Regions from separate parts of the Sphingopyxis sp. EG6 genome, predicted to be linked through region 1. Evidence: predicted binding sites of a transcription regulator. Region 1 holds the regulator's gene; each other region holds the start of a gene.
What was found. The regulator LexA, encoded in region 1, represses DNA repair genes until DNA is damaged. The targets are predictions, from matches to a motif close to GTTCCNCNCTTGTTCT.

Region 1 (2,264 bases):
CGCACTGATTGGATTGGCGCATTGGGTGGCCTCTGCCCCAGGCGCCGTCGCTACGCTACCTGTGTTTCCGCCATGGGGTTTTGCGATCACGGTGTTCGGCGGGTTGTGGTTTCTGCTCTGGCAAACGCGCTGGCGCCGGGCGGGGCTGATCCCGGTAGCGATCGGCATGGCGGCGCTGCTCGCCCAGCCGCGTCCCGATCTGTTGGTGACCGGCGATGGCAAGCATATCGCCGCGGCGCTGCCCGATGGCGGCTATGCGCTGCTGCGCGACCGTGCGGGCGATTATGTTCGTGATACGCTGTCCGAGGCGGCGGGGATCGATACGCCGCTGGCGGCGCTGGCCGAGCTCGACCATGTCGAATGCAATCGCGATTTCTGCCGCTGGAGTCACGGTGAGGGCGCAGCGCGGCGCGTCATCCTGGCATCGCGCGGGCGTGATCGGATCGAGGGCGCCGATATGGCCGCCGCCTGCGCCGCCGCTGATGTCGTGATCAGCGACCGCTGGTTACCGCGCGAGTGCGCCGGACGCTGGATGACGATTGATCGCGACAGCCTGGCCGAAACCGGCGGGCTGGCGCTCTATCTGGGCGACCGACCCACCGCGGTCGCCACGCTGCGCGCGGGCGACGGGCATCCGTGGCGCCGCCCGCAACAGCTTAGTGGTAACGACGAAGCAATCCCGACAAGCGCCCTTGCACGATGACGCGCTCGGCGGGGTAGCGCTGCGGTTCGTAGGCGCTGTTCGCGGGATCGAGCCGGATCATCGGGCCTTCGCGGCGGAAAAATTTGAGCGTCGCGTCCTGCCCGTCGACGAGCGCAACGACGATGTCGCCCTCGCGCGCGGTGCTGGCTTTCTGGATCAGTGCGTAGTCGCCGTCGAAAATCCCGGCCTCGACCATCGAGTCGCCCGACACTTCGAGCGCATAATGTTCGCCCGCGCCGAGCAGCGCGGCGGGCACGGCGAGATTGTTGTAATCCTCGAATGCTTCGATCGGGACGCCCGCGGCGATCTTGCCGTGCAGCGGCACCTCGACGATGTCGTTCGCGGCGATCGGGCGCATCGCGGGAGCGGGCTTGCGCAGCGGGACGACATTGTCGCGATCATTGCCCACGGCGGGCTTGCTGCCTTCGGGGAGTTTGATCACCTCGAGCGCGCGGGCGCGGTTGGGCAGGCGGCGGAGGAAGCCCCTTTCTTCCAAGGCACTTATCAGGCGATGTATACCCGATTTCGACTTCAGTCCGAGCGCTTCCTTCATCTCCTCGAACGACGGCGAAATGCCGCCCGCATCAAGCTTTTGCTGAATGAAGTGAAGCAGTTCATGCTGCTTGGCGGTCAACATCGATCATCCTCCGTCGGGACCAGAACCGGACATAATGAGAACGATAGTGGAACAGAGCGGAACTTGTCAAGCGATGACGATATAATCCGCCATGGCGCCCGCCTCGCGCGGCGGGGCCGCGATCTCGCGGATCAGCAGCGCGTTGGCGGCGGCGAGCGGCGACGTCCTGCCGCTGTCCTGGCCGATCAGCGGGGTGAGACGGCCCCTCTCGAGTCGCGCACGCAGATAGTCGCGGCGCGCGCCGCCGCCGTCCAACGCGATTGCGAGCGGCGCTTGGTGGATCGCAGGCAAGGGATCGCGCGCGCCGGCGAGATGGCGGACGAGGGGAAGAAGGAACAAAGTCGCGGTGACGAACGCCGACGACGGGTTGCCGGGCAGGCCGAGCAGCAGGGCGTCGCCGATCGTTCCGGCGATCAACGGCTTGCCGGGGCGCATCGCGATCTTCCAGAAATCGATGGTCCCGCCCGCGTCCGCCAGCGCGCCGCGGACATGATCATGATCGCCGACCGACGCGCCGCCGACGGTGACGATGACGTCGTGACGTCGCGCCAACTCTTTCAAAAGCTTGGCAAGTATCGCGCGGTCGTCGCGGACGTGATGCGGCAGGCTGACGATAGCGGGTTCGCCTGCGAGCATCGCGGCGAGCATCGGGCTGTTGCTGTCGGGGATCTGGCCCGGGGCGAGCGGTCGCCCCGCTTGGACGAGTTCGTCTCCCGTGGTCAGGATCGCAACGCGCGGGCGGCGCCCGACCGCGAGCTGGCCCGCACCGCTCATCGCCGCGGCGGCAATCGCGCCGGGGGTGAGGCGGGTTCCGGCGGGGAGCAGGCAATCGCCCGCGGCAAAATCGCTGGCCCGCGCGCGGATATGGCGGCCGGGGGCGCCGGGGCCGTTTCCGGTCAGCGTCAGCACGGCGCCATTCGCCGA
Region 2 (2,264 bases), 170 kb from region 1:
GCGAATTGTTGCCACTCGATCTGCTCATCGCTCCGGTTGGACTGGGTCGGGACCAGACCTTCAAGGCGCGTGAAAGCCTCATCGGCAGCGCTGGATGGCATCGTGAGAGATAATTCAGTTGCCTGCGCCAAGAATAGCACCTGCGCCAATTCAAGTGCGGCATGGGCATCGCGTATGGACCAGCGTCCTTCGGCGTCGCTACCGCCGAAGTGATCTGCCATTGTTGTATTCACAGTGAGCCGTGAAATTGCTTGATCGGCAGCGAGCCGCGCGGCCAGTGCCCTCGCCGCCGCCAACACTTTCGGCTCGGCGGGATCGGAGAATGCAAAAGCGGTATTTGCGTGTGACATGAGAGACCTCCTGAAGAGGCCCTGGGTTTGTCCGGGTGTCCGTTCGGATGGATCCGCCCGGGGGCCTCAAAAGGCCTCAAGCCCGCTTTCCTCTCACCGACATTCAGACCGCAGCTCGGACTGAGCGCATGAGCACATCATTCCAGTCGTCGCCGGTTAGCTCCGGACGCCTGGTGACAATCAGCCGCCCTTCGCAAGCGTAGGCATCTCGCGCACGCTCTTCGGCAAGGCGCCCGCCCGCATCATTGTCGACAAAGAGATACAGCTGGCGCACAGATTCCGGGATTGTGGCCAAGCCGAAGCGTTCGTTTCCCAGCGTCGCCCAGCAGGGAACATTGAACATTTGCATCGCTGAGAGGGCCGTTTCGTTTCCTTCTGCGAGGCCAAGGCGTCCGCCATCCGGGTACGCGAAACGCACCGCGCCAGAACCGGGTCTACCTAACGCACGCCTGGGCTGATCGAAAGAAGCCAAGCTGGTTTTGTCCAGGTCAAGGAAGGAGCGGTGCAGCGCCCGAATTCCGGCATCATTGCGCACGGCCGCCACCATCGCGGGTAGAAACCGGACAGCACCCTTTGGCCCCAGCGGCATACGCGGGTGGAAACGCAGCTCCGGCGAAGAAATCGTGATGCCTCTGGACACGAGGTACTTCTCGGCGGGGCTGCCAGCGATGGTCGACGCCTCACGCCAGAGCCTCAGCGCATTCCGATTGGCGACTTCCTCGCGCGGTTCGGCCACGATCGGACCACTCGTGCCATCGAACAGGTCCGCAATTCGTATTCCGAGCCCGGCCATGGCTTCTATCACTGCCTCGTTCGTGCAGCCGGCAAAGCAATGAACGAGGATTGCGCGCTTTCCGAGTGTGATGCTTAGCGAAGGAGTGCGGTCGTCGTGGGCCGGGCAGCAGCACATTCCGCGCGAACGCGACCAAACACCGCCCAACTGCTCGACTATCTTGCGCGCGCGGGTTTCCAATTGCCCGCCTTGGAATTGGGATGATCGGTGTTGGCGCATGGGGGCATCTCCATCGTAACGTGCCTCCACCCGCGCAGCCTCCGCTCTGCGTCGCTGACGTTTCATTTTCCTACATCAGATGTTCTATATATGTTCTTTCCCGATTCGACCACTAAAGGATTCGGGAATGAGACTGAAATCGGCAGTAGCCGCAGTAGCAACAGCAGGACTTGGGTTCGTCCTCCCCGCCCACGCGCAGGAGTCGGAAGCCCCTCAGATGACAGTTGCCTCGGAGTTGACGACCGACGGCTTCCGCGTTGCAGAAGGAACCGATGGCTTTCGTCTCGTCGAACATGGCATTTGGAGAAAGCCTCCAACGGCCTCGTCCGAGCCGCCGGCTACCGATGCGGGTCGAACCTATCTGCCCTATCGATATCCAAAGCCCCAAGACAGCGCGCCATCGGGCTTCCGTCGGGCAAGCTACCTTCCTCATGTTTACGCTGCTGAGGCTCAATACTCGCTACCAAGCGGCCTTCTCGACGCTCTTGTATGGACGGAATCACGATATAATCCCATGGCCGTCAGCAAGGCTGGCGCCGCAGGTTTGGGCCAATTGATGCCAGGGACAGCGCGGGACCTTGGCGTTTCAAATCGCTTCGATCCCAAGGCGAACATCTTGGGTGCGGCCCGATACCTACGCCAGATGCTGGACAAGTTCGGGGTGGTTCATCTGGCCCTCGCTGCCTACAACGCAGGTCCAGGAGCCGTCGAGCGCGCAGGCGGTATTCCTCGCAATGGCGAGACGCCGGCCTATGTGCGCGAAGTGCTGCGCCATTGGCGTTTTTGAACGGGGGACGTTGTGAGCGCGGGTCGGATACGAGTGTCAGGAACGCTAAGCGGTGGCAGACGCGGAATGATCCTGACTACCACTTCTGACGATGTCTGGATTATCGAAGGCGATG
Region 3 (2,264 bases), 120 kb from region 1:
CGAGCAGGAGAGATCGGCTCCGTTCGGCAGTCGGCACCAGGCAGCCGTCCGGTTGCCGCCTGCCGAACCTTCCGACCGGCATGTCAATCTCGGTCCACCAACCACGACGTGCCCTGTCGAGATGGTCCCTCGAGGGCCGCCAAGAAGATCGACGAGCGCGTCGCGCGCTTCAATAGCCGACGCGTCGGGGCAGGGCTGGTTGGTCCGGCATGTTCCGTCCATTTCGCGCGCTGCAATCCCGGCGATGCGGACATGGGGGCCTTCGGCGCACCATATGGGCCCGTCGCCATCCCAGATATGCGTGGGTGTGCAGGTAAAGGTCTGGCCGGCAGCGACGATCGAGGCAGCGAGGAGGGCAAGCATTGGCGAGCTACCTAGCGAAGCGCGCGGCCGAACCAAAGCACGCGGCCGACAATATTGATCGTCCGCTTCTCCAGTCCGCGCCAACTGGGATAGGCCGGATTGTCGCTGAGCACCGAGACCCGCTTGCCTTGCGGCTCGATTGCGACCCGCTTGACGCTGAGCATGTCGTCCATGCGCAGCACATAGATCCCGTCGCGCAGCCGCGACTGTCCATCGTTGAGATCGACCATGACTTCATCGCCGTCATGCAGCGTTGGCTCCATCGAATCCCCGTGCACGGCGATGATCGAAAGGCTCGTCGCCTTGCTTGCGGTCAGACGGCGCAGCCACTTCTCGTCGAACCCGAACTGCGCGCATTTGGATTCCATTTCGGCCAAAGCGCCGTGCCCTGCCGAGGCTTCGACATCGAGAACCGGGACATGGACCAGTTCGACGACCGGGCCGGATCGCCGCTCGGGCGCACCGAGGATCTTCTCGTCTACTCCGAAGAAGCGGGCGAGCACGGAGCGGTCCTGCTCGTCCAGTTGCCGGGGACTGCCGCGACGGATGTATTGCTGGATGTAGGCCGCGTTGCGTCCAAGAAGGCGGGAGATCGAGGAGTAATTACAGCCTCGTTGCTGGATCAGATCGTCCAGGGCTTTGCGTGCATCTTCCATCGCTGCAGGTCCTATCGCATCCGTCTAGGAAATTCGATCCTAGACTCTAGGAAGCCTTCCTAATAAGAACAGAACAAGAACACAAGCGGAAAGCGAGTCGAAGGCGATGGAGCTCCTGGACCAGATCGAGGGCTATTTGGCGCGAAGTGGTACGAAGGCCAGCATGTTTGGTAGGCAGGCCGTCGGGGACCCCCGTTTCGTGCAGGATCTGCGCGGAGGGCGTCGACCCAGGCGCGAGACAACGCAACGTGTCCTTAATTTTCTCGCGTCTACAGAGGGAGTTGCATCCACGCGCTCGGATCATGTTGACGTGTTGGCGGATTAGATTCGCATTGCTTTAATTACATCCGTCCAGTAGGTGTGCCCATACAGAAACTGGTCAGTCCAGCTTTTGTGGGGGCTACGGGGCATGGACGTCGAATCAGGATTACGAAGAGGGGTCGAGAGCAGGCTGGAATTCATCGAATTCCGGTTGTTCTGGGAAGGCCACGTAAACCGAAGCGACATCGTCGAGACATTCGGGGTTTCGATCAATCAGGCGTCAGCCGATCTCAACAGATATCTGGGCCTGGCCGAGACCAACATGGTCTACGACAAGAGCGCCCGGACCTATGTGCGAAGCTCTTCCTTCAAGCCAATCTTCCATAAGCCTGACGCCGAGCGGTATCTCACCCAGATCCGGTCGATATCTGACGGGATCATTACTCCTGACGATGCCTGGATCGGCAGCGTTCCGGGGTTTGCTTGCGCGCCAACACCTGCCCGCGGTGTGTCTGCCCCCATTCTCCGGGCGGTCGTGACCGCGATCAAGCGCAAGGAAGCACTCGAAGTCCTTTATCAATCGATGTCCTCGCCGGATCCGTCCTGGCGCTGGATCGCGCCGCATGCCTTGGTCTTTGACGGGTTCAGATGGCACGCCCGGGCCCACTGCGTCCGTAGCGGTGAATTCAAGGACTTCGTCCTGTCCCGCATCGGTGAAACGCGGGCGAGCAAGGCTTCCGATGCCGCAGCTTCGCGAGATGTCGATTGGCATTGTGACGTTGACCTTATCATCGCCCCCCACCCCGATCTTAGCGTTGGTCAACGAAAGGCAATCGAACTCGATTACGCCATGGATCGGGGCAGGGCGACGATTCCGGTCAAGCGCGCGCTCCTGTACTACGCACTAAAGCGCCTTGGGCTCGACACGGACCCGTCGGCTCGGCCACCTCAAGATCAGCAAATTGTTCTTTTGAACGCGGACCA

Region 2: SPYCW_RS10140 (DUF7146 domain-containing protein) is a predicted target of LexA. The motif match lies at 1,444-1,459, and genes of this name have one in related genera.
Region 3: SPYCW_RS09860 (S24 family peptidase) is a predicted target of LexA. The motif match lies at 1,090-1,105, and genes of this name have one in related genera.

The regions. Positions count from the first base shown of each region.
Region 1 is NZ_AP017603.1:1,890,100-1,892,363, reverse strand. Features, by position in the region: gene SPYCW_RS09280 (ComEC/Rec2 family competence protein) at 1-703, shown strand, start outside; gene lexA (transcriptional repressor LexA) at 657-1,340, opposite strand; gene SPYCW_RS09270 (molybdopterin molybdotransferase MoeA) at 1,407-2,264, opposite strand, start outside.
Region 2 is NZ_AP017603.1:2,064,642-2,066,905, forward strand. Features, by position in the region: gene SPYCW_RS10135 (bifunctional class I SAM-dependent methyltransferase/DEAD/DEAH box helicase) at 1-350, opposite strand, end outside; gene SPYCW_RS10140 (DUF7146 domain-containing protein) at 454-1,362, opposite strand; gene SPYCW_RS10145 (lytic transglycosylase domain-containing protein) at 1,490-2,149, shown strand; gene SPYCW_RS18990 (DUF5818 domain-containing protein) at 2,183-2,264, shown strand, end outside.
Region 3 is NZ_AP017603.1:2,012,467-2,014,730, reverse strand. Features, by position in the region: gene SPYCW_RS19290 (thermonuclease family protein) at 1-363, opposite strand, end outside; gene SPYCW_RS09860 (S24 family peptidase) at 375-1,019, opposite strand; gene SPYCW_RS09850 (WYL domain-containing protein) at 1,429-2,264, shown strand, end outside.